One region of the Neobacillus sp. B4I6 genome, then DNA from elsewhere that is predicted to be linked to it. Evidence: riboswitches for the same ligand, from Rfam matches in the RefSeq annotation. Region 1 holds a riboswitch; each other region holds the start of a gene.
What was found. Region 1 has a riboswitch for cyclic di-GMP ahead of QF028_RS01140 (efflux RND transporter periplasmic adaptor subunit). Riboswitches for the same ligand answer to the same signal wherever they lie in the genome.
Positions count from the first base shown of each region.

Region 2: linked by a shared signal. The riboswitch ahead of QF028_RS19865 (CpaF family protein) and the one ahead of QF028_RS01140 (efflux RND transporter periplasmic adaptor subunit) in region 1 are both predicted to bind cyclic di-GMP.
Region 3: linked by a shared signal. The riboswitch ahead of QF028_RS21970 (anti-repressor SinI family protein) and the one ahead of QF028_RS01140 (efflux RND transporter periplasmic adaptor subunit) in region 1 are both predicted to bind cyclic di-GMP.

Region 1 is NZ_JBNPWB010000001.1:215,756-226,742, reverse strand. It holds gene yhfH (protein YhfH) at 553-687, opposite strand; partial or broken gene QF028_RS01185 (DUF1259 domain-containing protein) at 1,519-1,686, shown strand; gene QF028_RS01180 (hypothetical protein) at 4,462-4,650, opposite strand; gene QF028_RS01175 (ParA family protein) at 4,643-4,789, opposite strand; gene QF028_RS01170 (hypothetical protein) at 5,203-5,895, opposite strand; gene QF028_RS01165 (ParA family protein) at 5,861-6,661, opposite strand; gene QF028_RS01160 (transposase) at 7,946-8,248, shown strand; gene QF028_RS01155 (hypothetical protein) at 8,256-8,468, shown strand; gene QF028_RS01150 (DUF3231 family protein) at 8,648-8,794, shown strand; gene QF028_RS01145 (hypothetical protein) at 9,094-9,246, opposite strand; cyclic di-GMP riboswitch class I at 9,394-9,483, shown strand; gene QF028_RS01140 (efflux RND transporter periplasmic adaptor subunit) at 9,587-10,867, shown strand.
Region 2 is NZ_JBNPWB010000002.1:3,577,621-3,588,607, reverse strand. It holds gene QF028_RS19890 (spore germination protein GerPE) at 1-194, opposite strand, end outside; gene QF028_RS19885 (spore gernimation protein GerPD) at 200-376, opposite strand; gene gerPC (spore germination protein GerPC) at 373-987, opposite strand; gene QF028_RS19875 (spore germination protein GerPB) at 1,046-1,267, opposite strand; gene QF028_RS19870 (spore germination protein) at 1,286-1,507, opposite strand; cyclic di-GMP riboswitch class I at 1,769-1,855, shown strand; gene QF028_RS19865 (CpaF family protein) at 2,000-3,292, shown strand; gene QF028_RS19860 (hypothetical protein) at 3,289-3,483, shown strand; gene QF028_RS19855 (fumarylacetoacetate hydrolase family protein) at 3,614-4,522, shown strand; gene QF028_RS19850 (YisL family protein) at 4,663-5,022, shown strand; gene QF028_RS19845 (ubiquitin-like small modifier protein 1) at 5,152-5,424, shown strand; gene QF028_RS19840 (hypothetical protein) at 5,426-5,698, shown strand; gene QF028_RS19835 (aldehyde ferredoxin oxidoreductase family protein) at 5,782-7,614, opposite strand; gene QF028_RS19830 (ThiF family adenylyltransferase) at 7,857-8,885, shown strand; gene QF028_RS19825 (DUF2777 domain-containing protein) at 8,931-9,494, opposite strand; gene asnB (asparagine synthase (glutamine-hydrolyzing)) at 9,717-10,987, shown strand, end outside.
Region 3 is NZ_JBNPWB010000002.1:3,975,946-3,986,932, reverse strand. It holds gene QF028_RS22010 (LuxR C-terminal-related transcriptional regulator) at 1-149, opposite strand, end outside; gene QF028_RS22005 (DUF6230 family protein) at 351-926, shown strand; gene QF028_RS22000 (DUF6114 domain-containing protein) at 944-1,330, shown strand; gene QF028_RS21995 (hypothetical protein) at 1,344-2,537, shown strand; gene QF028_RS21990 (aminopeptidase) at 2,577-3,809, opposite strand; gene QF028_RS21985 (DNA topoisomerase III) at 4,213-6,303, opposite strand; gene hutH (histidine ammonia-lyase) at 6,665-8,191, shown strand; gene QF028_RS21975 (hypothetical protein) at 8,225-8,437, opposite strand; cyclic di-GMP riboswitch class I at 9,054-9,143, shown strand; gene QF028_RS21970 (anti-repressor SinI family protein) at 9,174-9,305, shown strand; gene QF028_RS21965 (helix-turn-helix domain-containing protein) at 9,415-9,741, opposite strand; gene map (type I methionyl aminopeptidase) at 10,019-10,768, shown strand; gene QF028_RS21955 (DUF1128 domain-containing protein) at 10,806-10,987, opposite strand, start outside.

The sequences.
Region 1 (10,987 bases):
TTGTTTTTATCACAATGATTTTTATCGTTTGCCCATGATACTAAGGTTTTTTAGGAAATCCGTTATTCGTAATACATTACTGTAATTTTTTATATAAAAATTTTATATTTGGACTTTTAAGATCAATATTGTTCGAAGTATACAATTTGTAAACATTAAAAATAAACCTGTTGATAGAAATTGATAGTGTCATTAACATATATTTTATTGTTGTTATCAACATGGTTTTTTATATTGTTCTTATTTATAAAATTTCCCTTTAGATTAGTTGAAATCCCAACCTCTAAATAATTTAATTTAACGCGGTTAATTATGTTCCTTTATAGTTCTTTTACAGGAAATCTTAATCCACTAACTTCCTTTGTTTGTGAAACAGAAAAAGGCTGCGCACCACTATTTAATTTATTGTGTCTTCAAAATCTTTAAGTTATGAAAAAACTTATTTAAGGTTTTGCCTGCAGCATAGGGTTTATACCTATCTAATTCTCTCTAAACGGTAATTTATTGATATGAAATTAAAAACTCCCCAGCAATGCTGGAGAGTTAACAAACTTACTCTTCTTTTTTGGATAAACAGTGATCACATTCAATCAAATAACTTTCTGCTTGCTCTTGCATATGCTGCCTGCATTCAGGACATTCCTTTTTTTGCAAATTGCGGAAAAATTCAACCGGACTAACTAACATTTAAATCTCCTCCTTTATTAATACAGTTAGTTTTTATTTCTCTTGTTATAATACAGTATAAACGAAAAATGGAAAAATGAGTAGACCTTTTTTAAAAATAAGATTTTTTAATTCTTAATTTTACAATTTTCTTTTTCAGATGTTAATTGTTTTAGGTTTATCCCCTTATTCTCCCCGGTATCAATTTGCTCCATTTCCACATATAAATCTGGATCCATAGAAAATGAGGACAAAATCTTCTTTCTTTTACTTCCAATGTTTCTTTCCAGAAGCTATATCTCAGAAATAATGATTATCTTAACCATTAACAACACCAACATTATTATTTTTATTGTCATTAATAACATATGTTTTGATATTGGTTTTAATATGAATGTAAATGTGTTTTTTATCAGTCGTGACATCTTTATTTTTACTTGACTGTTTTGGTTATACTTAATAATTGAGTAATTTGTTACCAAACTTTTTCTAGAGGGACTTATTAAATAAATTCAATTTAATTATTAAGGATGGGCAACAGAAAAAAGTAGCTTTGATCGGAACTTTGAAAAATGAATGTGTAAATCAATTTTCATCTAATTGGCTAATTTAATATATTGATAATTTCTATGTTATCTGAAACGATCTTTTAACATAATGATCCTAGGTTAAAATTTCAATACATCGGGTGAATGAAGATTTTGAAGAAAAATATAAAACAATATTAACATATAAAAATACTTATAAATTAACATATATATTAATGTTAATTTCAAGGACCGTTGTGTTATATGTTTAGAACTGACTAACCATAGTAATCGATTAGTTGCTGCGATTTGTAACGATCCATGAATATTAGTTTCATCTGTTCACTATGAATGGTTGTTTGATGCGCCGAATTTGATTCATGTTAATATCGAGGAGGTTGATGACCCACTAGTTTTCGCAAGGAAATTTAGAACAGAATATGCACTAATAGAGTTCTTCAGTTGGAAAACAGGTGGTGTGCAAGCTGGTTAATACGGAGTTCGTAATGAAGCTAACCGTTCAATAAGTATATAAATATGATAAATTATATGTTAATACATGTTTTAACATATAATACAATTTTAACACTATTGTTCATTTGACCTTTTTCTTAAAACTAAGAGATAATCTAAGTTAATAACTCATACCTTATTGAAACTGTATGAAGTTATTTTTCCTCAATAAGTCCTTACTCAATTTTCTTATTTCTTTGATAATCAGTTTAAATTCTCCCCTTTTTCTCTCTTTGCAGCTATTTTATCAACTTCCGATGATAAGTCTGAATTCATTTAAAATGAGGCAAACGAAATAAAATGGGGTGTATATGATAGAACTAACTAAGCCCAGTAAATTTAACGAATTATTTACGATAAAACTTAAAATATAATTCAATATATATCTTAAAATACATATATATATATTTCCTTCAGTAGGTAATAACGCTAAGGGTGTTCTTTAATAGAGAAAAGAAAAAGCAACTGATTTATTCACATGAAATAAATTAGCTGCTTACATTTTCCTTATTTACTTTTATAGGTTTCTTTCTTTTAGTTGTTTTTTATCCGAATAATTTTCAACTTTTCACTTGAGAATTGTTACATTGGTAAAAAATAAGTAAGATATCGGTTTAGCTTAAATCGATCTTCATGAATAAATTTAGATAGTAGAGGTTTATGTTCTAAAAACGATATTTTTACCCCCTTTTTATATCTTCCTTATCTATATGTTTCCCAATCTATTTAACTTTTATACATACAAATTAATAAAATATTTTATTGAAAAGTACGTATTTAAAATTTTTATAGCATCCGAAGATTCCTTAGTTATAATGCTTCGAAGTATGTTACTTTATGTATTATATCGACACGACACTTTTAGGACACAGTTGTTTAAAGGGTATACATTAAAATAAACTACCCCTATAGAAAGAAACGCAAAAGATAAAGACAATCCTTTTGAGATATTTTTTATTCTTATTCTCGAACTTTTTTACTTTTTATTGTAAATTATTTACCGGAAACTAATACTAAGGCAATCACTGTCTTATTGATAATAATAAAGAAAATTTATAATTTATAATTAATGTTATAATAAACATATATATTATTGTCAACGACGAGATATATTTTATTGTTAATGTCAAAATATATATTTTGTTATTATAAATGTTGTTTTATTTTATATTGTTAATGTATATGATGTATAATTTTGGTGCTTTTGAAATCTTTTGGGATTTTCAATCTTTTCTTCATTTAAACCTTATATATTGACTCATTAGGTTACCCAGAACAAATAATTTTTAGTGGTTTGTCAAAAAATCAGCCTATTTTTTTTAAGCAGGGTAAACATTAGAAAATGAACTAGGAGTGTTAGGATGGAAAATAAAGAGAGTAGCAAAACACTTAAAACAAATTAAATGGATCAACCTGAAAAATATGAAACATCCAATCAAAGTTTGTTTGATAAATTTGAAAGTGGGAGAAATGTGGATCCTATCCCTATGGAAGACCTAAACGAAGAACAACAAGAAGAAAAGATTCCTTATGAAACAAAGGATACTGTCTCCAGTGATAAAAAATAATTTTCGTCTATTATAGGCATCTGGAAATCCCTCTATGTAAACCGTCCATAATTTGACGATTTTCTTTTTTTTCAAAAATCCTATTCCTTCATTTCCGTCTAATTCCATATGGTGAAACCCAGGCTTTTCATTTCTTAATCAATGTGCTGCTCTGTTACAGATTGATCATTCACAGCTATTAGGTCAAATATATTGTGAGTTTTTTCCCGCCGTTACTGGAATAATCTATAATACATAGTGTGTCGTCCAACAATTCAAATGGAATATTAGCATTCTTGGAGTTAAAGCGAGTTAAAAATTAGAAATTATAGCAGAGAAAAAAGAACTAAGAAATGTACTTTTAGCGGTTCTAACAATTTTGTTGTTTTATTATCAATAAATAAAAGTGAATAATAAAAGTACCATAGTTATTTTTAATTTATAGGAGGAATAAAGGAGTGATTATAAATGCGAGTCATGGATTTTTAGAGTAAAAAAAGCTAGACCTATTTATTTTTGTGAATAGGTCTAGCCTTTTATTGCTATCAATGTGAAAGTTTCGCTTAAGAGAAATAGTTTCCGGGAAACGGCTCACTTTTTTAAACCTGAGTTAGGTTAAATGCAATATAAAGGTGATTCGAAAGTTATTTTTTTTCAATAACACCGTACTCTTCTAACAATTTTCTTATTCCCATGTTAATTAGTTTGGATTTATCCCCTTTTTCTCCCCTGGAAGCGATTTTGTCCACTTCCACAGCTAAGTCTGGATCCATATAAAAGGAGGTAAAAACCTTCTTGTTTTTTCTCTTCGTAAGTTTCTTTCCGGAAGCTAAATCTCGGAGATAATCATCGTCTTCATAATTATCAACAACAATGTTATTGTTTTTATTGTCATTAATAACATATGTTTTATCTATATTATTTTTATTATTGTTGTTTTTATTGAAGTTCTTGTTTTCATCAACATTAATAACCTTGTTTTCGTCTTCATAATTATCAACAACAATGTTATTGTTTTTATTGTCATCAATAACATATGTTTTATCATTATCCTTAAAATCAACATCTTTATTAATGTTATTTTTATTAACGTTTTTGTTTTCATCAACATTAAAAACTTTGTATTCGTTTTCATTGGTATCTACCTGCTAGTGCCATCTTCATTTTTATCATATGAATTAAAGAACGCTTGGGTAGGATTAGGCTTTTTAATTCGATCTTTGAGGCTGTTTTTGGCTGACACGTTCTTTCAACTCCTCTACAAAGGGAAAGTAATATTCTAGGGCGTTTCTTAATTCTGCATTTCCTTCAAAACCTTTGATTGCTAAACGTCTAGTAGAAGCTTTTCTTTTTATGATCGTATTGAATTTAAAATTAGGGTAATCCTCCTCAAGCATTTTCTTTGGCTCTTGAATCAATTAAAGAGAATAGGATACCTGCTGTTTTTAATGAAGGGTTATAGCGCTCTTTGGCTCCTTCGATAATTTCCAAAAATTTTGGAATGGCATAATAAGCAAACATAGAACCATCAAACATGACTATAGCGAAACTTCCAGCTTCTGAATATGTACTAAGAGGCTTGGAAAACAGACCATCGCTCAAATGACTTATCATAATGTTATGAATAACATATGTTATCGTTATTATTAGCGTTTTGTTGTTTTTATGATTACACAATGCTTTTAAATCTAAGGTAGTACTTTCGTTGTTATTGATATGGTATATGGTACCAGTTATTTTTAATTTATAGGAGGAATAAAGGAGTGTTTACAAATGCGAGTCATGGATTTTTAGAGTAAAAAAAGCTAGACCTATTTATTTTTGTGAATAGGTCTAGCTTTTTATTGCTATCAATATGAAAGTTTAGCTTAAGAGAAATAGTTTCCGGGAAACGGCTCACTTTTTTAAACCTGAGTTAGGTTAAATGCAATATAAAGGTGATTCGAAAGTTATTTTTTTTCAATAACACCGTACTCTTCTAACAATTTTCTTATTCCCATGTTAATTAGTTTGGATTTATCCCCTTTTTCTCCCCTGGAAGCGATTTTGTCCACTTCCATAGCTAAGTCTGGATCCATATAAAAGGAGGTAAAAACCTTCTTGTTTTTTCTCTTCGTAGGTTTCTTTCCGGAAGCTAAATCTCGGAGATAATCATCGTCTTCATCATTATCAACAACAATGTTTTTGTTTTTATTGTCATTTATAACATATGTTTTATTTATATCATTAATATCATCATTTTTATTATTGTTGTTTTTATTGAAGTTCTTGTTTTCATCAACATTAATGACTTTGTTTTCGTCTTCATCATTATCAATAACAATATTTTTGTTTTTATTGTCATAGTTCTTGTTTTCATCAACATTAATGACTTTGTTTTCGTCTTCATCATTATCAACAACAATATTGTTGTTTTTATTGTCATCAATAACATATGTTTTATCATTATCCTTAATATTAACATCTTTATTAATGTTATTTTTATTAACGTTTTTGTTTTCATCAACATTAATAACTTTGTTTTCGTTTTCATTGGTATCTACCTTGCTAGTGCCATCTTCATTTTTATCATATGAATTAAAGAACGCTTGGGTAGGATTAGGCTTTTTAATTCGATCCTTGAGGCTGTTTTTGGCTGACACGTTCTTTCAACTCCTCTACAAAGGGAAAGTAATATTCTAGGGCGTTTCTTAATTCTGCATTTCCTTCAAAACCTTCGATTGCTAAACGTCTAGTAGAAGCTTTTCTTTTTATGATCGTATTGAATTTCACATTAGGGTAATCCTCCTCAATTGCTTCTAACATAACTTCATTTTCTTTGGCTCTTGAATCAATTAAAGAGAATAGGATACCTGCTGTTTTTAATGAAGGGTTATAGCGCTCTTTGGCTCCTTCGATAATTTCCAAAAATTTTGGAATGGCATAATAAGCAAACATAGAACCATCAAACATGACTACAGCGAAACTTCCAGCTTCTGAATATGTACTAAGAGGCATTACAGTTTGCTCTGAGAGTGCCGGAGGCGTATCAATAATGATCCAATCATAATCTTCCATTACCGGCTCTAATGCTTTCTGCAAAGCATCCAATCTGAGATGTTTTTCAAACATTTTTCTAGGCAGAGTAGCAAGGAAATCGTTTGAGGGAATCAGATCGAGATTTTCTTTGATTTTGATAATATAAGACCTAGCATCTTCTTCCAATATGGCCTCAAGAACGGTCTTTTCCTCAAACGCATTGCATATGTCATATTCGCCTGTTAGGAAACTAGTTAAATTTCCTTGACCGTCCATGTCAATGGCCAAAACCTTTTCATCTTTACTTAAGAGAAAAGAAGTGATGCCGCTGCTAGTCGACTTGGAGCAGCCGCCTTTACTGATTCCAAACGTTATTATTTTTGCTGTCAACACTTTCACCTCTATCAATGTATATTTTGTTATATATTAAATCTTTAACTATTTTAGCATGATTGTACTAATATAAAAAGATGCTATTAACAACATTATATTTTATGTTATTACATAATTTGATAGAGTTTGCAAAACATATGTCAATATATATATTAAAATATGTATTATTAATGAGCCATAATTTTTATCGTCGATAATATTTAAATAAATATATTCTCTTGCTAACAAGAAATAATTCTACTTTTAAGGAACTTCCCCTAGTAAATTGGATGTCAGAAATGATTTTTTTAATTAAGTTCATTAATAAGAGATAATTATATATGTTAACTTATATTATGTTGTATAAATTGTTTTTATCTTTATTGGTGAATACAAAAGATATTAACTAAAAAAATTTGAGATAGCGAGTATAAATATTTAATTTGAGGTACATAATAATAAAACACCTTGTTGGAGAATAATATATTCTATTAATATATTTAAAACATATGTCATTATATATATTAATGCATATTGTATCAATGGTAATTTTTTTGATTTTATTCATTAAAGATTAATATAGAACACTATTTTAGTCTTTAGAAAGGATTATTTTAATAGTTTCCAATGTATCCATTAATGATTAGAATGGTAATCATTATCACATTTAGGGAGAAACACTTATATTCTGAAAATGAATTTAAAGTATATGTTAATTTATATGATGTAAAGTGTTTTAAATATAAATTAAATTTAATTTCGTTGAGGATATGGTCATTTCTATATCTAATTATTTTGAGAGATAAATCTAATAAATAAAATACCTATAAATCGTTTTTAAATGAAAAGATCGTGAAGAACACCTTCTGTATTCGGGATAAAATAAATATTTTAATAATAACTTTAAAGTATATGTTAATACATATGTTATTAAATATTTCATGATATGATTTATCTTTATTTTCATTGAAAATAACATTATATCTGTTAAAGTTTACATCAATATATGCAAGGATTTAAAGTTGGATCTCCTATATTTGAGATAAAATAAATATTGGATAATATTTTTTAAAACATATGTTGATATATATATTATAATATAAGATAGTAATATTTTTAATAATTAATTTATCATATATATTAATATATATGTATAAATGGATTTCCAATTCTATAATTTAGAAATGATTCGAGTAAACAAAATATAAATTAGCAAATACGATTAATATATATGTCATTATATATGTTGAATAATAGTTTAGCGTTGTTTCTATCAATGAATTCAATTCATAATTCAACAATATATCTATAGATACAATTGTTGTTAGTTGCGCTCTTCAAAGTGAACACGCTCCTGTTATTCAAGCACTTCAAACATTAAGAGGAGTTGCAGAAGTAACTGCCGTTACCTTAGTAGCTGAAATTGGACAATTCTCTCGCTTTTCAAATCCTAGACAACGAATGTCATATGCTGGTCTCGTCCCGAAAGAATATTCCAGTGGGTCAAGTCGTTGGCAAGGTTCGATTACCAAAACCGGAAACTCTCAAATTCGTCGTTCCATAGTAGAAGTTTGTTGGTCTTATCGTCACCGACCATCTCATTAAAGGTGAATTGCTTAAACGTCAAGAAAATCAAGATCCAGAGGCAAAACGTATTGCTTGGAAGGCTCAACACCGTCTTCATATGAAATATCATCGCATCTCTTCTAAAGGAAAAGGTGGAAAAGTAGCTGTTGTTGCTGTTGCTAGAGAATTACTAGGCTTTATTTGGGCTATTGCTTGTTCTATTGAGGAGAAACAAATAAGTGAATTTAATGTTGCTTAAGTAGATTGAAAGTAAGTCATAGATGAAATTTATTGAGTAGTAACTTTTTGATTGAAAATTGAAGATTTGGCTCGAAGGCAAACTTCCGGGAAGGAGAACCCTCATGTTCAACTATGCACTAGGTTTAAAGACTGAATGTGCGCCGTTAGTCCGAGGCAGCTCGGTGGCGAGCATTTAGTATGCAAAATGATTTACCAGCAAAAATGTCTATTTTTATGAAAGACATTTTTGAATATTCCCATAAAGGTGCAAAAATAATGATTAAAAATGGTTGGATGGAAGAACCGCCTCAAATGGAAGAACGAAAGCAAATAATTAAAAAGTAAAAGCCCTAAAACACTTGAGATATAAATTTTCCACTAGTGTTTTTTAATCAAATTCTTCTTATTTTATTATGTAACGAATGCGATTCTTCAAGATGAAGGTTGCCTTTTTCTTATTTCACAAGAAAGATTGTGAAATATTACACTTAAACTATCGGGGGCGTTAGCTCAAGAACGGTTTTGTTGCTTCGGCAGCCTTTTTTCGTTGTTCCACTAACGGGGCAGTTTAGTAGAAGAAGAAAGATGAAAATCTATCTCTCTTTTATGTCACATAGGACCCATATTGCGTACTACACTCCATTCTAAAAATCATAGTCATTTGAAAGCATTATAGCGTCATTTAATTGAAGAATTTCCTTTAAAATTTTTTCCTTTAAGGTTTCATTTTTACATTTGTATAATTCATCAATTAGTCGACCTATTTCTTCCGATAAAATCAGTTTTATATCATTCATGAATATATCCTTTCTAATAGGACAGATATTTATTTATTAAAATTATAAGTTTAAGGGTCTCGATAGTAAAATAATAATGGGAACAAAGTTCAAAAAAATTCTAATATCAGTAAATATTATCTATAATACTAGTATAATCCATAAATTGTACGATAAAGGCAAAATCATTGAAAAATGATGACGCAAAACTATAGGGGCTAAAATCATGTTGGATGATTATGCCCGCCAGTTACCGAATACAGGTCTCTTACGATTTATGAATAAAATTTGAAGGGGACATATATAATGGACACGCAAATAGTAACAATTAGTTGGAAGGATGACAGTAGGGGGTAGGGTTATGGAAACAGCAAAAAGAATTGGTATAGAAAATGAACAAGTACGTACCTCGCGTCAGAAGAAATGGATTTTACTTGGGATCCTTGTTCTTTTATTCATTTCTGTGATGTTAAGCATAGCTGTAATAGAAGTTAAAAAAAGTAAATCTAAGCCGTTAGTGTTAATAAATCCAACAGAAAAAAATTTTACTAAAACAAAAACAGTGTCAGGTCGTGTTGTACAAAGTCATGCTGAAACGATTTATTTAAATGCAGCAAAAGGATCTATACAAGAGATTTTTGTAAAAGAAGGGGAAACAGTTACAAAAGGACAAAAGCTCTTTTCTTATGAAGGCTCAACAGTCGCGGCTGAGCTTGGACAAGTAGAAGTAAATAAAAAGCTAGCAGAAACAAGTGTTACTCAGATGAAAGAGCAAATCACTTCATTAGAGCAGGATATACGAGAAGCTGTGTCAACCACTACACCTGATACAACCACTACAACTGATACAACTGATACAACTGATACAACTGATACAACTGATGCAGTTGATTCAGCTAACATAGCTACTAAAGCTATCACGATCCAGTCACTTCAAGCTGAACTAAATAAAGCAAAAGCTGAGCTCCGTACAGCAGAACTAAAAGTAGAAAAAAATACGTTGCAGGCTGAAAAGCTAAAAGCTGAGCTCGAAACATTAACTGTCATCAGCAACACTGCAGGTGTAATATCAAACCTGAACCAAAATGTAGGTCAAGGTTTTCGAGCAAAAGAAAATCAGCAACTAGCAATCATGCAAATCGCTTCTAATGATCCGTTTCAAATTGAAGGAAAGCTCACAGAAGTAGAAAAAGCAAAAATTACATCAGGCCAATCTATTACAGTAACTTCTAAAGTAGTAGCAAATAAGAAATGGAAAGGGAAAATTGCGGAGGTTAGTGATTATCCTACATATAAAACAACTGCAAATAAGGATAAAGATACACAACAAGAAACTATTCCATACTATTCCTTTAAAGCAAGTCTAGATTCACAAAAGGGCCTATATCCTGGCTACTATACCACGCTTGATGTAGTAGTACAGTCAAAGCAGTTGTTAGCAGTTCCTGAAACGAGCATCATGGGCTTTGGAAAATCGACCTATGTATATGTACAAAAGAAAGGAAAGATTCAGAAACAAAAGGTAGAAACTGGTCAAAATGAAGGCAAATGGGTTGCCATACTTACGGGGTTAAAGGAAGAAGACAAATTAGAAGAAAATCCATCCTGGATTGTTCGCTTTGGTACTTCTCTTTTTGATTAGTATTTCACAGGTAAATTATGGTAGTGATTGGATTAAAAAGAACAAAATATTGCTGTAGACACAAATGTTATTTTTCAAATTAGACATTAAGAAAAGCAAGTATAATGGACATGCCAGTGT
Region 2 (10,987 bases), on a different contig from region 1:
AAAGGAATAGGTTCGGAAAAGACTCGATAAGAGGATAAATTCCCCTCATTTCCATAAAATACGTCAGCTTCCCTTTGGACAGCGATTGCTCTTGAAAGTCCATTAATGATACAGGAATCCCCTAGCTGTACCGTAGAGGAAAAAGAGGCAATCTTAATATTTATAGTGTCTACACAAGAGGTTCTCTGCAACATGATGGTCACTCCGGTGATAGGGGAACAAACGGGCCTATGATTAACGATTCTGCAGGGGTATCAAAGGTTGAGGCCAATTGGATCGTTTCCGTATCTCCCACCATTACTAACGAGGAGCTTGATACCCCAGTGATTTTTATGTTTTGGACAAAGAGTTCTCGGTTATAAACCTCGAAGTTCATTCTGATTTCATCCCTTTCATATTTTCAGGTAAATTGCTGAAAAAAACAAATACCCCATTTTGAATTTCCTTTTTTAATGCTTCTATAACTAAATCGTCCGAAGGGGCATTTTCAAAAGAGCGGCTGCCAGAGGAATGGGCGTTTATATGTTGTTCAATCCTGATAGGAAGCTGTTTAATGATGTCTTGTTTTATGAACGATAAATATTCATCATTCGGTTGAACGGTTAATTCCCTTTGGGCATTTTCAACTAATTGAGGTAAATCTGTTTCTAAATATCTGTAAATAGCTTCCTCGATTTTCATTGATCTTTGCATTTGATCCTTGGGTGATATTGGTGTGGTTAAGGATTGATTTTGTACTGCGAAGTCCTCGATTCCTGATAATTCGGATGGGTTTAGACCTATGTTTAATGTTCCTTCAAGAGTCTCAACTTTCAATTGATCAAATTTATATTCAATTTTATCAACATGGATGGCTTTTTTTTCATTTAATTGTTTGATATCTTCTTTCATTTTTTGGAGAGCGTTCTCTAAAGTTAGAATTCGCTGCTCCTGTGCTTGAATACACATCTGTAGCCATTGAAGATATTGGGAATAATCCTGATACATGTAATCACCTCACAATTATTTCGCCAATAAGTTTATCGATTTCTATATGATAGGGAGCTTACCTATCTTGTTCTCTTACAGCAGCTTGTAATGGTACGGCTGGTGTCCCTAATAAAGAGCCTGAAGTTTTTGGTGCGGGTTGTGTAAATCCACCGGTATTATATAAATGAGATGTAGGTTTGATAATCCCCGCACTGCCTATTTGTAGGACGGAGGAATTGGTAATCCCGCCAATTTTAATAAAATTAATCTGAATGGACTGCTGGATATAGAAATTCATTTAAAAATCACCCATTCATTAAGCATTAAGTGCAATTCCTTGATCATATACATCAGGATCATTGGTATTCGTGGAACTAACATTATTATGGAGCCGTAAGCTTTCCCCTGTGTTAAAGGAACCAGCACCGGAAAAGGTTTTTGCATTGGAAAATGGCATAATTTTATAAACATCTCCAATATGGAAAACAGAACTGCTGCCAAGTGTAATGACCTGTGCAACTCCAACAATCGCTGGCATTTTCAACACCCTTTTTTCATAGTATCTTCTACATCCTATGTATGGGCACAGCTAATGTGATTGATTCGCCCAAATATATTGGAAACCGAGGTCATTTAAGTTTATTTACACTTTTATTTATTTGTTTTTAGGGGTATGAATATAAAATAGTTCAATTAACCTATGATTCACAATGCAAAATGATAAAATAGTAGGATATCCGATAAGGGTAAAACGTTCTATTATGTGATTAAGAGATCAGTCGGAAAAATAAACACTGAGTCTCGATAAAGGCAAAGCTGATGAAAATCAGTGACGCAAAGCTACAGGGGCTAAGGTGCATTTGCACTAAGCCAGCCAGTTACCGAAAGATCAGGGTGTTTCAAAATAGATATTCTATGTCTGCATAGGTTTTCTATGTATATATGGTTGTTCTATGAATTCTATCCCCCCTTTGGTAAAGGTGGGGCTATTTCTATTTCACGGAGGTGAAAATTGTTGAAGACACCTTTAATGGACGAGGAAAATGAAAAGGCGAAAAAAGCTAACAAACATCAGGAATTAGAGAATGTTCTTCATAAGAAAATTTTGCAAGAGTTAAAAGAGCAAGAAATTGAGGAAATCATTCCAAAGTTTGACGGAATGACAGTCGAAATAATAAAAGAAGATGAAGAATTCCGCGGGCAAATTGATCGGAAAAAAGTAGATGATGAGCTAATCAACGACCTAACTGGTTTCGGACCAATTAATTCCCTCCTTTTAGATGAAGATGTTTCAGAGGTAATGGTGAATGGACCCAACCAAGTTTACTGTGAACGAAAAGGGAAGTTGGTGTTAACGCCAGTTCAATTCCGAGACAATGAACATGTCATGAGTGTAATAGACAAAATCGTTGCCCCACTGGGACGGAGAATAGATGAAAGTTCTCCAATGGTAGATGCCAGGCTTCCGGATGGATCGCGTGTTAATGCGATCATTCCCCCCTTGGCATTAAATGGACCAACTATAACAATCAGGAAATTTTCAAAGGATCCCTACCAGATTGAAGATTTGATTAACTTTGGAACAGTCACAGAGGAAATGGCTATCTTTCTAGATGCTTGTGTGAAAGCACGGTTAAATATGTTTGTCAGCGGAGGAACAGGATCTGGCAAAACAACCACACTCACTGTTTTGTCAAATTTTATCCCAGATGATGAAAAAATCGTAACTATTGAGGATGTAGCCGAGATTCAATTGGGACAAGAGCATGTGATATCCCTAGAGTCACGTCCGCCCAATATAAAAGGTATAGGAGCCATCTCCATTAGAGATCTTGTCAGGAACTCACTACGGATGAGACCAGACCGCGTTATTATCGGGGAAGTACGTGGAGGAGAAGCGCTTGATATGCTGCAGGCAATGAATACGGGACATTATGGTTCATTGGCTACAGGGCACTCAAACAGTCCAAGAGATATGATTGCTCGGTTGGAAACAATGGTTCTTATATCTGGTGTAGATTTGCCGATAAAAGCACTACGTGAGCAAATTGCCGGGGCAATTGATGTGATTATACAGCAAACACGTTTAAAGGACGGAACAAGAAAAATTGTCAATATAACTGAGGTACAAGGGATGGAAGGAGAAATTATCGTTCTCCAAGATATCTTCTCTTTTAAACAAGAAGGACTTAACTCAGAAGGGAAAATAATCGGAAGGCTTGTACCTACCGGTGTCCGCCCTAAATTTTATGATCGTCTAGAGGCATCTGGAATTCAAATTCCGTCGTCCGTGTTTATAGAAAATGAGGAGTGGCGGCAATGATTGGACTGCTCCTGATTTTTTTCTTATTAACGGCGATTATATTATTCTGGTCTATCTTTAAGGTGTTGTTTTTATCAGAAAATAAGGTTCAGGATCGAGTGCAGCATTACTTATCAATGAACGATGTAAAAAGAGAATGCCCGGGGAAAAGGAAGCAAAAAATTAGGACCAGCAATCATCCAATTTATTGATACTTTTAAAAATAGTTAAGGCTGATTCCATTTAATTAGGGTTCAGCTTTTTATAATTCTTTTTATTTGTTCGGTTCATCTGTTTCTTTTAATATGGTAAGGTGTGATTACTAAAAATTGAGGTGAAAACATGAAATTTGTAACAGTAGAACGTAATCAAGAAACATTTGTTGGTTTAGTAGACCAAGATGAATCAAAAGTACTTTTATTAAATTCTGCTGAAGAAGCAAGGACAGGGAAGAGAAGTTTTCCTTCTTCAATGCAGGAATGTATCGATTTAGGAGAAAGTTTTATCGAACAAGTCCAAGTTTTGCACGATTGGGTAATTAGTGGTGGGCATGCTGCATCTTTATATGTCTCCTTGGATGAAGTCACCTTGCTAGCTCCTATACCAAGACCAAACAAGAATATTTTCTGTGTGGGAAAAAATTATGCAGAACATGCGATTGAAATGGGAAGTGAAGCAGATATCCCGGAACATGCAATGGTCTTTACGAAAGCCCCTACAACGGTTATTGGACCGAATGAAACAGTCCTAAACCATCAAGATGTAACAAATCAACTTGATTATGAAGGGGAGCTAGCTGTCGTCATCGGTAAAAAGGGAAGGGCGATAAAAAAAGAGGAGGCCCTCGACTACATTTTTGGTTATACCATTCTGAATGATGTGACCGCACGAGACTTACAATCAAGACACAAGCAATTTTTCATTGGTAAAAGCTTAGATACTACCTGTCCAATGGGACCATGGATTGTCCATAAAAGTGTAATTGGAAATCCAAACCATTTACATATAGAAACAAGAGTAAATGGGGAAGTAAGACAGAATTCAAATACAAAGAATTTTATTTTTCCAATTGAGGAGGTTATCTCCGTTCTTTCAGCCGGAATGACACTTGAACCAGGAGATATTATAGCGACCGGCACACCTGCTGGAGTAGGAAAAGGGTTTAAGCCTCCTAAATTTCTATCCCCTGGCGATCAGATGGAAGTCACCATTGAAAAGATTGGAACACTGAAAAATACCATTAAGCAATAGGCACTCTTTAAACACCTCAAAATAGTAGGGTAACATATCCATGTTTGTTACTAGATTGACTTACTTTTTTCGTTTTTATTAATGTTTTATGGTATGATAAGGTCGAAATAAATGAATTTCATTCATTAGGAGGTACTGTATTGATTCACGGTCATATCACTGCATGGGTTTTAGCTTTAATTTTATTTTTCGTTGCAATTTCCTTACATAAAAGTGGAAAAGCAAAAGGATTTAAAATTCTACAAATGATCTTACGAGTATTATACTTAGTTATAATAGCAACAGGTGTAGGACTTCTGTTTTCGGTTTACAGAATTGACGTGTGGTATATTTTAAAAGCGGTTGTAGGTCTATGGATAATCGGATTATTTGAAATGATCCTTGGACGTGTGGCTAATAACAGAAGAACTTCTGTATTCTGGATTCAGTTTATCATTGCATGGGTGCTTGTATTATACCTAGGCTTTGCAAAATTACCAATGTCATTTTTACACCCATAATCTTAGCGTTATCTAGTAAAGGCTGTCGAACACTTCGTCAGCCTTTTTATATTTGCAAAAATAATAAACAAAGTGACAACTGCTTAGTTTGGTCTTAATATTGAAATAAGTAGAAAGGAGAGGATTCATATGCTCGTAAAAGTGTTTGCTAATCTCCGGCAAATATGCGGTGGGGTAACAGTAGACGTTCAGCCTGATGGTGAACGGGTAATAGATGTACTTGATAAAATGATAGAAATGTTTCCACTATTAAAAGATGAAATCTTTACAACTGAAAAGGAACTGCTTCCATTTGTTCATGTCTATGTAAACGGAAGAAATATCATCCACCTTGATGACCTTCAGACAAAAGTAGAAGAAAAGGATCAATTTGCTCTTTTTCCGCCTGTTGCAGGTGGCTGATATGGTTATCAGAGAATTAGAGTTTCGTGGTATTAGTATTGAACATCTTGGCATGTATTTTAAAGAACTTGGTGCTTTACAGAGAACAGATAGGTTTCCTTACGTCTATGAGGCGGATAACTGGAAGGGACAAATACTTTCGGAAGAGGAAATTTCTTTTACTTCAAGTTTTAAGGTGAATACCGTCCAAGTGCGATTTTGTGCAAAGGACGATCATGCTTTAGATGTGTTAATCAAAAATTACCGCTATAAAACAACAAGAATTGGCGGCTGATTAAGAATAGCGTTAGCGATGTCAAAAACCTACGTATTAAAAAAAGCTTCTGCATTTGTGCAGAAGCTTTCTTAAGTAATGTCTTAGACAGGTTGTTTTACTTCAGGATCGATAATTCCTAATTCACGAAGCTTTTCATCTGTTACGAGTCCGTCTTTCCAGCCGCGAACTTGATAATATTCTTCTAACATGATATCCATCCGGCTTACATGGCCCGCACTGTTTCCAGACGCCGGTTCTTCTGTAAAACGTTTTGGAAGGAAGTCATCTTCACGTTTATTAAAGCCTGCAAGATTGTTGTAATAACGTTCAAGATTATAGATTCTTTCCCCAGCCTTCATAACATCCTCAGCTGTTAGTTGAACTCCAGTCATTGCACTGTATTGCTCCGCATAATGCTCTGCGTTTTCTGAAAAGGATGAGAACTTACAAATATTCATAGAATCTGAGAATGCTAGCATATCTTGGAATACTTTTAGTAATTCGCCTTTTCCTTCTGGCTTTAAGCGGTCAGTTGGTTCAGGAATACCAGCAATTTCACTGGCTACAGTGTACCCACGAAGGTGACATGCACCGCGGTTACTTGTAGCGTAACCAAGTCCAATACCTTGAATGCCGCGAGGATCATAGGCAGGGATGGATTGGCCTTTAACAGACATTGATAATTCAGGTGCACCCCAAAGTGCAGTTGCACGTGCAGGCCCTTCAGCAAGTACGCCGCCAAATCCTTCACGGAAGGCGATTTTTTTTGTTAATTCAATCATTGAATCGGCGTCGCCCCAGATTAGTTCCTCGGTAATAATTCCTTTTTCAAAAGCTTCCATTGTAACGGAGAAACAATGTCCAAGTTCAATTGTATCAAGCCCATATTCATTACAGCGGTCGATCATAAATGAAATCGCTTCTGCATCACTTAATAAACAGTTGGAGCCAAGCGACCAAGCGGATTCGAATTCAATGCTCTCTACTCGTGTTTTATACTTCCCATCTTTTACTTCTACTTCAATTTTACAACCAACCGGGCAGGCATGACAGGTCTTGTTAGCAACACGTAAATTAGTGTTGTAATATTCACCACTGTGTTTCTCTGCTTCATCCCAGTGTGTTAATTGGGAGTTCTTTGTTGGAAGCGCTCCCACTTCATTGATCAAGTTGGTTAATACATTTGTTCCATATACGGATAATCCGCCTTTATTAGGAGCCGTTAAGCCGCCATCAAGGATCGCCTTTACAGCTTTTTTATTGGCATCTTTGTAATCGGTATCTAATTTTGGTTGTGGCATATTGCCTTTTTGAGCGGCTTTGATAACAATTGCTTTTAATTTTTTATAGCCCGCAACAGCAGCTGTACCACCACGGCCTGCAGCACGGTCATGTTCATTAATAAATGCAGCAAAGCGGACGGTGTTTTCACCTGCTTGACCAATCGTCATAACACTTAGGTCCTCTTCACCGTGTTCGTCTTTCATTGCTTGAATAAAGGCTCGTGTGCTAGTTCCCCAAAGGTTTGAAGCGTCACAAAGCTCTGCTTTACCATCTTCAATAAATAGGTATACAGGCTTGTCACTTTTTCCTGAAAAAATAATATTATCCACGCCTGCCCATTTGAGACGCGCTGCAGTCCACCCGCCGATGTGTGAATCCGTTACAGTGCCAGTCAGCGGAGATTTAGTAACAACACAAAGACGTCCGCTCATCGAAGAACGTGAGCCTGTGACAGGGCCTGTCATAATACAAATGATGTTTTCTGCAGATAATGGCTCGACTTCAGGGCCATTATCTAAAACATACTTAACCCCTAGGCCACGACCACCTATGTACTTAACTGCATCATCGTGGTTGATTCCTCTGTAATCAACCACACCATTTGTTAAGTCGACTAATACTTCTTTGTTTTTAAAACCGCCTAGATTCAAAGTTTTTCCCCCTCTTTTCCATATTAAAAAAATATATACTAATCTCTTATAATATTAGATATTGTTATAAGAGATTCCTCCCAAATTATACTAAAACCCAATATTTATTATATCTCTTATTCATTATTTTTAAAATTAAATTATTTATCAAAGACAATCAAAAATAATTTGGTAAGATAATAGTAATATAACTTTTCTTTTGCGGTTCATGATTACAGTTTAACTTAGGAAAGAGGTGGATCATGAGTGATTTAGAACGCTATTCAAGACAGATTCTTTTTCAACAGATTGGGGAGTCAGGACAAATAAAATTGCAAAATAGCAAAGTGGCAATTGTCGGAGTTGGTGCACTTGGCACGGTAATCGCAAATCATCTGGTTCGTTCAGGGGTTGGCTATATAAGGTTAATTGATAGGGATTTGGTTGAACTATCAAATTTGCAGCGGCAGACACTTTTTGATGAAGAGGATGCAAGATTACAGCTCCCAAAGGTAATTGCTGCAAAAAAAAGATTAAATCGAATTAATTCTACTGTTACAGTCGATGCAGTAATCGCTGATTTAAACCTAGATAATGCGGAAGAATTATTAACGGATTTTAATTGTATCGTTGATGGCACTGATAATTTTATGACACGTTTTTTAATCAATGATGTGGCCGTAAAGTACGGAATTCCTTGGGTTCATGGTGCTGCTGTTAGTTCAAGAGGCATGTTTGCCTCGATAAAACCCGGAATTACCCCCTGCTACCGCTGTCTCTTTCCACATGTCCCAACTGGGACGGGGGAAACCTGCGATACAGTTGGCGTATTGTCACCATTGACAGATATTATCGGTTCCTTTCAAGTCATGGAAACAATGAAAATATTAATTGATGAAAAGACTACACCTAATCTAGAACAAATTGATATTTGGGATTATACCACCATGCAAATGGATATTTCGGAGGGGAGAAATCCTAATTGTCCGACATGTGTGAATCATCAATTTGATTTTTTAGATCGATCCTCGGAACTCCAGGTCGCCTATACGACACTTTGTGGGCGTAATACAGTCCAAATCAATCCAAGAAATAATCGCGACTTAGATGTAAAAAAGTTGGCTGCGAATCTCAAGAAAAGTGGCAAAGTATCAGGAAATGACTACTTAATCCGTTTTACTCCTGATGAAGATATTTCTATTGTCGTATTTAAAGATGCACGTGTATTGATTCATGGTACAAATGATGTGGTCCAAGCAAAATTGCTTTATTCAAAATACATCGGGAACTAAATTGGTACCAAAAAAAAAGGCGTGGGAGCTGCCCCAGCCTTTTTCTTATGATATCATTTTTTCGATCACTAATCGTTTTCCGGTATTTAATGTAAATTCAAATCGATCATTAACTTTTTCAAAGTAACAAAAGTGGTGCTGGACATTACAAATTTGCTCTTGATTATCGAAAACCAAAAAATTAACTCCATCCTTTCGATTTTCGTCCGATAAGAAGGATAAATGGTTGTAACAATAGATGCAATCGTAAATAGAAAAGTTTAACGAGTTCAAAGTGGTAACGAATTGAAAAAAAGCATCATCATTAATCCCATCTAAAAGCCGCTCAAGAGAATAAATTAAATGTTTCCTAATTCTTACTAAATCATGGTTACGAAGCATCGTTGCTTCGTTTCCAATTCGGACCTTTCCTGTTTCATACAATTTACCTTTCTTCCAACGATTCATTCGGAAGACTTCTATTTCTTGCTGAAGGTAATCATCTAACATTTCAGCTTCTTCTGTTTCCTCATCAAAAAAAATCCATTGTTCATTAATTTGTTCAACAGTTCCTTCTGTATATGCTCTTTCCTGAAAATCGTAAAGTCTCATTCGTTGTTGTCGATTCATTATTAACCTCCGTGCCCAGATGCTATCATATTCTTTTTAGACATCTTCATGAAATTTTATAACTGAAAGATAAAGTATTATCTTTTAAATCATATGAATTGTTGGCTTACTCCATCGACCTCCGCTTTTCTATTCGGACAATTAACCATTTCCCATGGGCTGAATACTATAAAAACATGAATTCATGTACAGCAGTTCTGTTAATGAGGAGTGTGATAGGAAATGTGTGGTATTACAGGCTGGATAAATTTTGATAAATCACTTAAGAACGAGGCGGGTACACTTACCAAAATGACAAATACACTGGCAAAAAGAGGACCTGATGAGACCAACATCTGGTCTGAGACACATGTCGCTTTTGGCCATAAGAGACTTATTGTTGTCGACCCTGAAGGGGGAAGGCAGCCAATGTCCAAACAAAAAGACGGCTTCGATTACACCATTTGCTACAATGGGGAATTATATAATACAGAAGATATCCGCAAAGTTCTCCATACTAAAGGATATTCATTTAAAGGTCATTCTGATACAGAAGTTCTATTATCTGCCTATATAGAATGGGCGGAAGAGTGTGTAAATTACTTAAATGGGATTTATGCATTTGCCATCTGGGATCGTAAGAAGGAACAGCTGTTTATTGGTCGTGACCGCTTAGGGGTTAAACCATTATTTTTCAGAGAACACAAGAAGGGGCTTTTATTTGCTTCTGAAACCAAGGCTATTTTAGCCCATCCAGAAGTGAAAACAGAGATTGATCAAGAGGGGCTTGCTGAGATCTTTGGAATCGGCCCTTCCAGGTCACCGGGTTCTGGTGTTTTTAAAGGGATTAAAGAACTAAGACCAGCCCATGCATTAACATTTTCAAAAAATGGTTTAAAAATTTGGAGATATTGGAATGTAAAAAGTGGTGAACACAAGGATAATGTGGAAGAAACAGCAGAAAAGGTCCGTTATTTAGTCACAGATGCGGTAACAAGGCAGCTTGTTTCCGATGTTCCTCTAAGTACCTTTTTATCTGGCGGACTAGATTCTAGCATCATCACGGCCATTGCCGCAAAAGGATTCAAGGACCAAAATAAGGGGCAGTTACACACTTATTCAATCGATTATGAAGGTAATGACAAATTCTTTTCTTCAAATGAATTCCAGCCGGATGCTGATGGGAAATTTATTCAAATGATAACGGATAAATTTAATACAAAGCACCATAACAAAATTATTACTCAAAAGCAATTGGTCAATGATTTGGTGGAAGCTACACATGTCAGAGATCTTCCAGGGATGGCTGATGTGGATTCATCGTTACTGTGGTTTTGTAAGGAAATCAAACAGGATTTTGTTGTCAGCCTTTCAGGGGAATGTGCGGATGAAATTTTCGGGGGGTATCCTTGGTTCCATCGAAAACAAGATTTAGAACGTCCAGGATTTCCGTGGATGAGATCTGTATCAGAAAGACAAAATTTGTTGAAATTGCATTGGCAGGAAAAATTAAA
Region 3 (10,987 bases), on a different contig from region 1:
TGGATTAGACAATCAAATTCATCCACTAAACTGTCCTTTCGGTATTTTAATGTGGATAGAACTTCCTTCCATTCTTTCATAAATGGTTCATTAAGCCCAATAAGAATGGATAGTCCTTTTTGAATAAGCTGTTCCACTTTGTGCTCCATGTTGGTTCCACCTCCACCAATAACCGTTTTAATATTCTTCGGTATAATTTTTTTCGATATGTCCGTAGTAGTAATCCGTACCCGACATTTGACGGGGTACAAGATTTTATACGATATATTTCGTGATTGTGGCGGTGAAATAACCGTAGTAAGCTATTAAAAAGAATATTATTAAAAAATTCAGAAAGTAGGTGAGCGATTATGGAAAATTCAATTCAGCATGTTGAGGGGATGACAAGTAAAAGGGTTTTCTGGTCAGCATTAGGGTCGGGAATTCTGGTATTAGCGCTGCTATTAGTCTCATTTGGGATTTCGGGAGTAGCATATGCTGTCCCAATTGCTGGTGTAGGCGACTTTTATGTAGAGTTTGATAAATTGGAAGGGAATGGCTACACCTTTTTTCCAAAAATGGGTGAAACAAGCAGTGAAGATTCGGCTCCACAAGGCACAAATTTAATAGAAAATTTGACAATTGATAAGTTGCAATTATACAAGGATTTCAAGGTGGGCGGACATTGGATCCGAGTCAAGATTACCGCCTCCAAACCTGTACAGATTACCGGACTGCAACACGATGCAGGTCTTATTGAAGCCGATGCAAAATTCCAAAACTTAGCGCTAAAAGAAAATCATAGCGATGATTGGCAAAAACAATTCCAACAAACCTCCTCGAAAATTACCTTAGAGCATGCAAAGCTTAAAACACACTATCTGTTTCAGAAAACGATTAATATGAACGGGATGAGGCTGACAGTTGAAAAGATTAATAAGAAATAAGGAATGGAGGAAAGTAGATGGGATTTACTAAATGGCGAAAAAGCCGGCCGCTGTGGGGTGCTTTGATTACCATAATCAGCGGACTCATGATTTCATGGGTGCCTTTAAACCTATATTTAAGTACATTCCTTCCAGGGTCGATAGCTATCATAGGCTTACTTTTTGGCGGACTACTTATATTGATTGGAATTGTGGCCATATTCTTTCCAAATGCTTCTAAAATTCTAGGAATCTTTACTATTTTTCTATCAATACTTTCTGTTATTGGAGCATTAGGAGGGTTTCTTTTTGGCACGATCTTTGGCATCTTCGGGGGAGCATCGCTGATGGCCTGGAGTCTGGCACCAGTCAAAGTAAAAGTAACACCTCCAACTGAGATGGAAAAAACGGCCCAGACTTTCTAAAGGAGATCAAAAAATGTGGTGGAAAAGGAAGATGATCTTGTTAAGCTTATGTCTCCCGTTGATGTTATTAACAATTTTCGCTAATGGTGGAGCAGTTAAGGCGGAAGAACAAACTACAGATGGTTTTGTAATTGAGGCAGACCGAGTCGTTGGTTCGGGTATGACTGCAAACATCATTAAACAAGAAACCTCTACAAATAGTGGTAAACTAATGCTTCGTTTTCATTATAAATCCGCAATAATTTATGGAATGAAATTAACCAAGCAGGTAAATTCCCCAAAGGGTCCTGTAAGTATTAGTTTAAAAGCAAATGGACCTGTTAGTGTAAGGAATATGACTGTTGATACATCGGCTTTTGTCTTTAAAGGGGCTTGTGTAAAGGCATCAGAAACTGTTCCAGAGCTTGGGATGGAGCAGGTGGTCATGGTGGCTCATTTCATGGAATCAAAGAATAGTATTATTAAGCAGTTAGTTCTTAATACGGTTTCCGGTCAATCAACTGCACCCAAGCCCGAAAGGCTGAAAATTATTCAAGATTTAAGCTCTCTTCCACTTCATCAATTGGATAAAGAGCTTGATAAAATTTCAAGTGGACATATGCCTCTCACGTGTGAAGAGGGTTCCAAAATAGTGGAGTCACCTGATGCGATTGGAAAAATCACTGAACCGGTTGAAGATGTGATGGAAGTCGTGACCAAACCATCGAAAACGATTCCAAAACCATTGGAACCGATAGTAGATCCACTCAAGCCAATAGTGAAGCCTTTAGAACCAGTAACAGAACCACTTGAGCCAGTTTTGAAACAGCTCGAGCCTCCAACGAAAAAGTTTGAGACGGTTTTGAATCCACTTAAGCCTTTAACAAAGTCGCTTGACCCAGTAGTCAGCGGAACTACGGAAAAGGTGGAACAGATTGTAAAATCCGTTTGTGAACAAATGGAGGATGCAAAGGGAGTAATTAATAAGGAACTGGCCCTGTCTCTAATTGATGAAGCCATTGAAAAGAAAATATTATTGAGTAGTGTCTGCCGAGGTGACACATCACTGACAAAAGAACTTCAAAGCTTGGAAGAGGGTTTATTAAAATCACTCGGTCTTATTGATTTAATAGGAAAAGTCGTACCTGAGGATCCAATTGAACAGTTGAATAAAATGCGTGAAAAAGTTGCAAAGGAAAAGGAGGGAGCCATTATTTTTTCACCATAGAAAAAAGAGCAGGGAGTCCTTGCTCTTTTTGTGCTTAGATTAGAAAGCCCAGTTTCCGCCTCGAAATACGGGTTCTGTTTTGCCATCAGCGGTGATTCCATCGATGTCCATCTCCGTGGAACCAATCATGAAATCAACGTGAGTGATACTTTCGTTCAGACCGTTCTCTTTCAATTCTTCGGAAGACATTTTCTTGCCGCCTTCGATACAAAAAGCATAGGCACTGCCGATCGCTAAATGGTTTGAGGCATTTTCATCAAACAGTGTATTGAAGAACAGGACATTTGATTGGGAAATGGGTGAGTTATATGGTACAAGTGCAACCTCCCCAAGATAATGTGAGCCTTCGTCTGTATCGACAAGACGCTTAAGGATCTCTTCGCCTTCTTCGGCCTTTACCCCAACAATTTTTCCATTTTCGAACGTAATCGAAAAGCGGTCAATAATATTTCCACCATAGCTTAAAGGCTTTGTGCTAGCAACTGTTCCATTAACACCTGTTTTATAAGGAACAGTGAACACTTCTTCTGTCGGCATGTTTGCCATAAACTCGAAGCCTTTCTCATTTACACTGCCTGCGCCCACCCAGATGTGTTTTTCAGGAAGTTCAATTGTTAAATCTGTACCAGGAGCTGTGTAATGGAGCTTTTGGTATCTTTTTTCATTTAAATAATGAACTTTTTCATGAAGTGTTTCATCATGTTTTTTCCAAGCTTCTACTGGATTTTCAACGTCTGCACGCACGGCTTTGAAAATCGCATCCCAAAGTTTGCTTACTTGGTTTTCAGCAGGCTCATCCGGGAAAACTTTAGCTGCCCATGCCGGCGCGGCAGCTGCAATAACAGTCCAACTCACCTTATCTGATTGTGCTGCCTTCCGGTAATTCGCCAGTGCTTTTCCAGCAGCTTTATTGAAGTTGGCAATCCGTTCTGGATTCACGCCTTTTAGCAAATCAGGGCTAGTGGAAATAACCGACATAAAGGCAGCGCCTTGATCTGCTAGATCTTCCATTTCTTTGGCACGCCAAACAGGGTACTCAAGGAATGCCTCATCGGGAGCTAAGTCATATTTTGTTCTCGTAACGGTATCGTCGTTCCAGTTAACGATGACATTTTGTGCACCAGTTTCGTATGCCTTTTTAACAATCAGACGAACAAATTCAGCCGCATCTAAGGTGGCGTTTACGACTAAGGTTTGACCTTTCTGAACATTTACGCCTACTTTAACGGCTAGTTCAGCGTATTTTTCAAGGTTTTTTTGAAATTCACTCATATGTACGTCTCCTTTTCTTCTGAATCTTCCTTTATTGTAGCGTTTCCAATTGGAAAAAGAAACTGAAAGCCATTTAGCAAAAGGATACCTGATAAAACAAAAAAACAGTAAAGATTTTTATCTTTACTGCAACTTGCTGCCGTATACTTTTATATTTAAATAAACACCTGCGGAAAATAGGACTAAAAATGTAATAATTCCTGACAATGAAGTTGGAGCCATGAACTGGGATAATTCCATTGTTTCCACCGCCCTTATAATATTAACTTTTGTAAGTTAATTATAATACAAATTAGGCAAATGTGAACATTTTGTACAATTTTCTATGATTTATTGACATGCGATAGCATTTTCGAGGATCTCGTACCTTCCGCTCCAATCACTTATCGGACAACTCATTTTGTTAGTCTTGATTTTTTAAGGCTTGTTTCAGTAAATCACCTAAGCTTGTTCCAAAATCCTCTTTTTGCGTATATTTCTGGACAAGTTTTTGTGCTTCTTTCTTATTGACTGCTTTTTTCTTGTCTTCTGCTTTTTCAACGACATTGCATCGGCGGCATTGGAAGTAGGCGCCTGCTTTCCCGTCATGAATCTCCATTTTTTTATGGCACTGTGGACAGCGGCGATTGGAAAGCTTCGGATCCTTTCTTTTCCGGTAAGAACACTCAGGACTTGAGCAAACAAGAATTTTCCCATCCTTTGTATTTCTTTCCTTTAAGAATTCGTTACATTCTGGACATCTCGAGCCGGTTAAATTGTGAGCCCGGTACGTTTTGTCGCTCGTTTTAATTTCAGAAACCAGCTGCTCTGTTTGACGGCGAATTTTTTGTAAAAAGGCTTTTGGGTCTGCCTTTCCTTTTGAGATTCGTTCCAGTTCCTGCTCCCATTTGGCTGTCAATTCTGGTGATTTTAATTCATCATTGACAAGGTCGATTAGTTGTTTGCCTTTTTTCGTTGGATGGAAGCGCCCATTTTGCCGTTCAACAACTTCTGTTTCCACAAGTCTTTCAATAATTTCTGCTCTGGTTGCTGGGGTTCCTAAACCGAATTTCTCCATTTGAGCTAAAACATCCGCTTCAGAATAGCGCTGCGGTGGTTCGGTCCATTTTTGGTTGATGGAGCTATTTTTAACCGTAAAGGACTGACCTTGGGCTAATTTTTGCAGGCCAGTTACAGCATGTTCAGTATCTTCTTTTCCTAAGACTTTCTTAAAGCCCAAATCGATTACATTTGTTTCTTTTGCTGTAAATGTCTCACCTTCTACCTTGAAGGTAGCCTGAATGGTTTCATATTCATAAGCAGGTAAAAACAAGGCTAAGAACCGTCTAGCAATGATATCGTATAGTTTTCTTTCATCTGAATCGAGTTCACTAAGATTCAGCCGTTGTTCCGTAGGAATAATGGCATGGTGATCCGTTACCTTTTCATTGTTAAAAACGCGTTTGGCAAGCACAATACCCCTATTTGCAAGAAGAGGGCGGACTTCATCTCTATATCCAGAAGCCATTCCTTGCAGGCGGTCTGTCATTGTGTTCATCATATCTGTTGTTAAATAGCGTGAATCGGTTCTTGGATAAGTAACTAATTTGTATTGCTCGTAAAGACGCTGTAAGACGGTCGAAGTCTTTTTTGCAGAAAAACCAAATCGCTTATTGGCATCACGCTGTAGCTCTGTTAAATCATAGGGTAGAGGCTGCGGCTCTGATTTTTTCTTTCGCTCAATTTTTTCAAGCACAGCTTTTTTCCCATTGATTTTCGATTGGATCGCTTCCGCTTTTACTTTATCGAAAATGCGCTTTTCATTGTCTCGTTCCCAATCAGTTGAAAGCGGGCCGATTTCTGCCCGAATTGTCCAATATTCCTTTGGTACAAAGGATTGAATCTGCTGCTCACGCTCAAGAACAAGTGCAAGCGTAGGGGTTTGAACCCGACCTGCAGATAGAGGATCCTTGTATTTGGTGGTCAATGCTCTTGTCACATTTAGACCAATTAACCAATCAGCCTCTGCTCGGCAAACTGCTGAATGGTAGAGGTCCTCAAACTGTTTGCCTGGTTTTAATTGTTTGAACCCATCCTTTATAGCCTTATCTGTTTGTGAAGAAATCCATAATCTTTTTAAAGGTTTGTTAAAGTGGAGCTTTTCAAGAATCCAGCGGGCAACCAGTTCGCCTTCACGACCTGCATCCGTTGCAATGATACATTCGTTAATATCTTTCCGTTTGGCTAACGCTTCAATGGCACGGAATTGATGGTTCGTTTGCTTCATGACCATCAAGCCCATTTTTTGTGGAATGATCGGTAAATCTTCCAAATTCCATGTTTTATATTTCGTGTCATAATGCTCGGGCATTTTTAATTCGATTAAGTGTCCAAGGGCCCATGTGACAATATATTGATTGCCTTCCATATAGCTTTTATGTTTTTGATTGCAGCCAAGGACACGAGCAAGTTCACGAGCCACACTTGGCTTTTCTGCAAGTACGAGAGATTTCATAGTAACTCCTTTCGGGTAAATCCATTTTGACCTTTTTATAGTATAACGGAACTTTCCTTTATTTTAAATCGTTGTAGCTCATACGCCGCTAAACCGGCGCTTCCGCTTTTCATTATTATCGTACTAGAGTGTTATCGTACTAAAGTGTTATCGTGCTAAAATTCAGAAAATTAAATTGACAAATAAGTTTTTCATCACATACAATAATTATCAATAAGATAGTTAAGGAATGGAATGATCCCATGAGGCATCTAATAATATTCAATCAATTAATCATAAAAGAGGCTGGACTCCAAATCAAATAGATTCGGAATCCAGCCTCTTTCTTTATTATACTACAGTGGTAGAGGAGAGAGACAATATGATCACACTTACAGGTGGAAGCTTAACGTTAGAGCAGATGAAAGATGTATTATATGGCAAGCAAAAGGTTAATGCTTCAGACAAGAGTATGGAAGCTGTTAAGAAGAGCCGTGAAGCAGTAGAAAGAATTGTTTCAGAATCAAAGGTAGTTTATGGAATTACGACTGGATTTGGAAAATTCAGCGATGTACTTATCGATAAGAATCATGTTCAAGACCTGCAGCTTAATTTAATTCGTTCCCATGCGTGCGGGGTAGGTGATCCTTTTCCGGAAATTGTTTCTAAAGCCATGGTCCTTCTTCGGGCTAACGCACTACTAAAGGGCTTTTCTGGAGTTAGACCGATTGTCATTGAAAAGTTATTAGAGTTAGTGAATAAAGATATCATTCCTGTCATCCCACAGCAAGGTTCCCTTGGTGCGAGCGGTGATTTAGCCCCGCTTTCTCACCTTGCCTTAGTTCTAATTGGGGAAGGAGAGGTATTTTACAAAGGTAAGCAAATCGATGCTTTTGATGCGCTCCAGTTAGAAGGGATTTTACCCGTAACATTGGAAGCAAAAGAAGGTCTAGCTCTAATTAATGGTACTCAAGCGATGACAGCAATGGGTGTTATTGGTTACTTGGAGGCAGAACAGTTAGCACATGAAAGTGAGCTGATTGCTGCAATGACAATGGAAGGGTTAAACGGAATTATCGATGCATTCGCAGAAGAAGTTCATGTCGCAAGGGGATACAAACAGCAGATTGACACAGCAGCGAGAATTCGTCGTTATTTAAGCGATAGTTTATTGACAACACAGCAGGGCGAGTTACGGGTTCAAGATGCTTATTCTCTCCGCTGCATTCCACAAGTCCACGGGGCATCTTGGCAGGCCTTGGATTATGTGAAAGAAAAATTAGAGATCGAAATGAATGCAGCAACGGATAATCCATTAATTTTTGATGATGGAGAAAAGGTGATTTCTGGGGGGAACTTCCACGGGCAGCCCATAGCTTTTGCGATGGATTTTATGAAGATTGCCGTAGCGGAACTAGCAAATATCTCGGAAAGACGAATTGAAAGATTAGTCAATCCACAGCTTAATGATTTACCGGCTTTCCTAAGTCCTGAACCTGGTTTGCAATCGGGTGCAATGATTATGCAATATGCGGCAGCAGCGCTTGTTTCAGAAAATAAAACACTCGCACATCCTGCCAGTGTCGACTCGATTCCCTCTTCCGCAAATCAAGAGGATCATGTAAGTATGGGAACAATTGCTTCTAGGCATGCTTATCAAATTATCCAGAACGCACGCAGAGTTATCGCAATTGAACTAATTTGTGCCATGCAGGCGGTTGAAATTCGCGGGATCGAAAAAATGGCATCTCATACCAGGGTTTTTTATGACAAGGGCCGCGAACAGGTAGCTTCGATTAAACAAGACAGGGTGTTTTCCAAGGATATCGAAAGAGCAGCTAATTGGCTTAAAACAATTGAATTTTCACATTTTATTAGAAATTTAAGTATGGAAAAAGGCCAATTCTAGGGATATAAAAAGGCGTGAAGTGCTCACGCCTTTTTACTCTGTCTGATCGGGCAGCAAACGAGCTGTGTCACCGCGATATTCTTCCTCATCTTCCACTCGATTTTTAAATGCTTCCCTTACCACTAGGAATTCTTCGTCTCCAACAGCTTCTTTCGTATGTTTTTCCGTTAAACTGTCTTTTGGAAAATTACCTGGGTGGTTTTTCTTTTTATGTTCAAAATGTTCTCCACGTGCCAAATTCAACACTCCTTTCGTCATCAAAAGTAGCATTCCCTGATTGGAGTGAAAATAATTATTATTAAAAAAGAAAAAGCTGTCTGAAAGTGGAATCTAATAAATAGATTCACTCTTCACCAGCTTTATCTTTCGGGGGATCTGGTTTACACATGCGGTCTAATACATACCCAGCAAACACAATAAACGCAATCGGAATGGAAAAGTTTAATACATGAATAAGGGTCATCGCAATGCTTCACCACCATTATTTTAAAAATTAACAATATTAAGTTTATTATTTCGTTGTTTAATTATATGCTAATTGTCACAGTTTAGACAAATTTTAAAGTCATATGAATTGTAAAATTATTCTAGTTTCCACAAGGAAATAAAGAAATGGCAAGGAATTTCGTCTAAAGCTCTAGACCTTAGTTATGGAACATCAAAGGAGTTAAGCTGTAATTGGTATATTTTTGTAGATATTTGGCATAATTTGTTAGAAAAAAATGTGCAAAAATTAAAATAATGCGACAAATTACAACACCCTACTAAAATAGCACTAGATATAATATCAATGAGGATTAAGTAAATCGACCTATCACATAAGAACGATAAGCTAATACAGTCATACTTAAGTTGTATTAGTATCAGAAAAAGGCAAACCTGTTGAAAAGCAGGGACGCAAAGCCGAGGATCTAAGGCAAGTATGACTTGTTATGATGGCCGGGCTACCTGGAATACACAATGTATTTTAGGAGTGAGAAAAATGGTTATTACAAAAAGTGAAGTAGAAGTAATCGATCAAGAATGGATGGACCTCATATTAGAAGCAAAAGACTTGGGATTATCCATAAAAGCAGTTCGTGACTTCCTTAGCCAACAAGAGGTTATGAGTTAATCACGGAACGACAGTGTACATAAATAAAAAAAGCATTCTACAAATGGGAGTATTTGTAGAATGCTTTTCTTTTTTCAAATTGAAACAGACGTTTTTAAAAAGCAGGTTATTATTTATCGTTTTGATTAATTCGCCACTTGTTAAATTCAAGAAAATCACGAAATTGTTCTTTGGAAACACCAGAATTCATTGCATCTTTGACAAGATTCATCCAATCAATGTCTAATTCCGCTTTATTGACTTCTTCATGTATTAAATGATCAACAGGAATATTTAAGACAACTGCAATTTTTTCAAGAAACTTTATAGAAGGATTCTCTTGTTTGTTATTTTCAAGGTTGCTTAAATAAGATTTTGCCACGCCTGCTTGAGCAGCAAGTTCGGAAAGTGACATTTTCTTTTCTAAGCGAAATTTTTTTACGCGATCACCGATCATAATTCTCACACACCTAATTTTTATTCACTTACATTAATTCTATCAAAAAGAATAGAAAAGCACCATATGAAGAACAAAGGAATATGACAATAAAATGAACTTTGAGAAAAGTTTCACCATATAAAGTATTTTTGAAAAAATCACAGGATAGGGTTAATATTAATAGTGTTGCCAATAGTGGTCAATTGTAATTCACTAAAAGGTATTGCTTTTAGACGAATAACAATTTTGAATATTTTACATAAAAATAAACAAAAAGGAAGGGGACCCTCCTAAAATGATTGTCCTTAAATCACAACGTGAAATTGATGCAATGAAAAAGGCAGGAGAAATACTTGCAGCTTGTCATAAAGAAATCAGAAAATTAATCAAACCAGGTATAACCACTTGGGAAATCGATGTATTTGTTGAAGAATTTCTTAAGAAAAATGGAGCAACACCAGAACAAAAGGGTTATAAGGGTTATGAATATGCAACCTGTGCAAGTATAAATGACGAAATATGCCATGGCTTCCCAAGGAAGGAACCTTTAAAAGATGGGGATATTGTGACAGTGGATATGGTTGTCAATTACAATGGTGCTTTGGCTGATTCCGCCTGGTCTTATGCAGTAGGAAAGGTATCCGAGGAAACCGAACGTCTATTAAATGTTACTAAGGAAGCACTCTATAAAGGGATAGAACAGGCGATTGTCGGCAATCGAATTGGGGATATCGGACACGCAATTCAAACCTATGTTGAAAGCGAAGGTTTTTCTGTTGTTCGAGACTTTATTGGCCATGGGATTGGAGCAGTGATACACGAGAAGCCGGATGTTCCACACTACGGGCTGCCAGGAAAAGGCGCAAGAATTAAAGAAGGTATGGTCTTCACAATTGAACCCATGGTTAATGTAGGTAGATACCAAACGAAGATGGACAACAATGGCTGGACGGCAAGGACCATTGATGGAAAATATTCAGCACAATACGAACATACACTTGCAATTACAAAAGATGGCCCTGTCATCTTAACTGAACAGGATTAAAAACAAACCCGTTATTTGCAATAACGGGTTTTTTAGCTTATTTTTTTCGGAGGCTTCCAAGCTCTTCTACTAAGGCCTGCATTTCATTAGGACTAAATGAATTTTTTCTAAGGACCATATCATAAATCTCTTTTAATTCCTCGTACATTTCTTCATCAAAATGCGAAGGTTTTATGGCTCCAAGGTTTAGGACCTTTAGCTTTTCTTTAATTTGTTCAA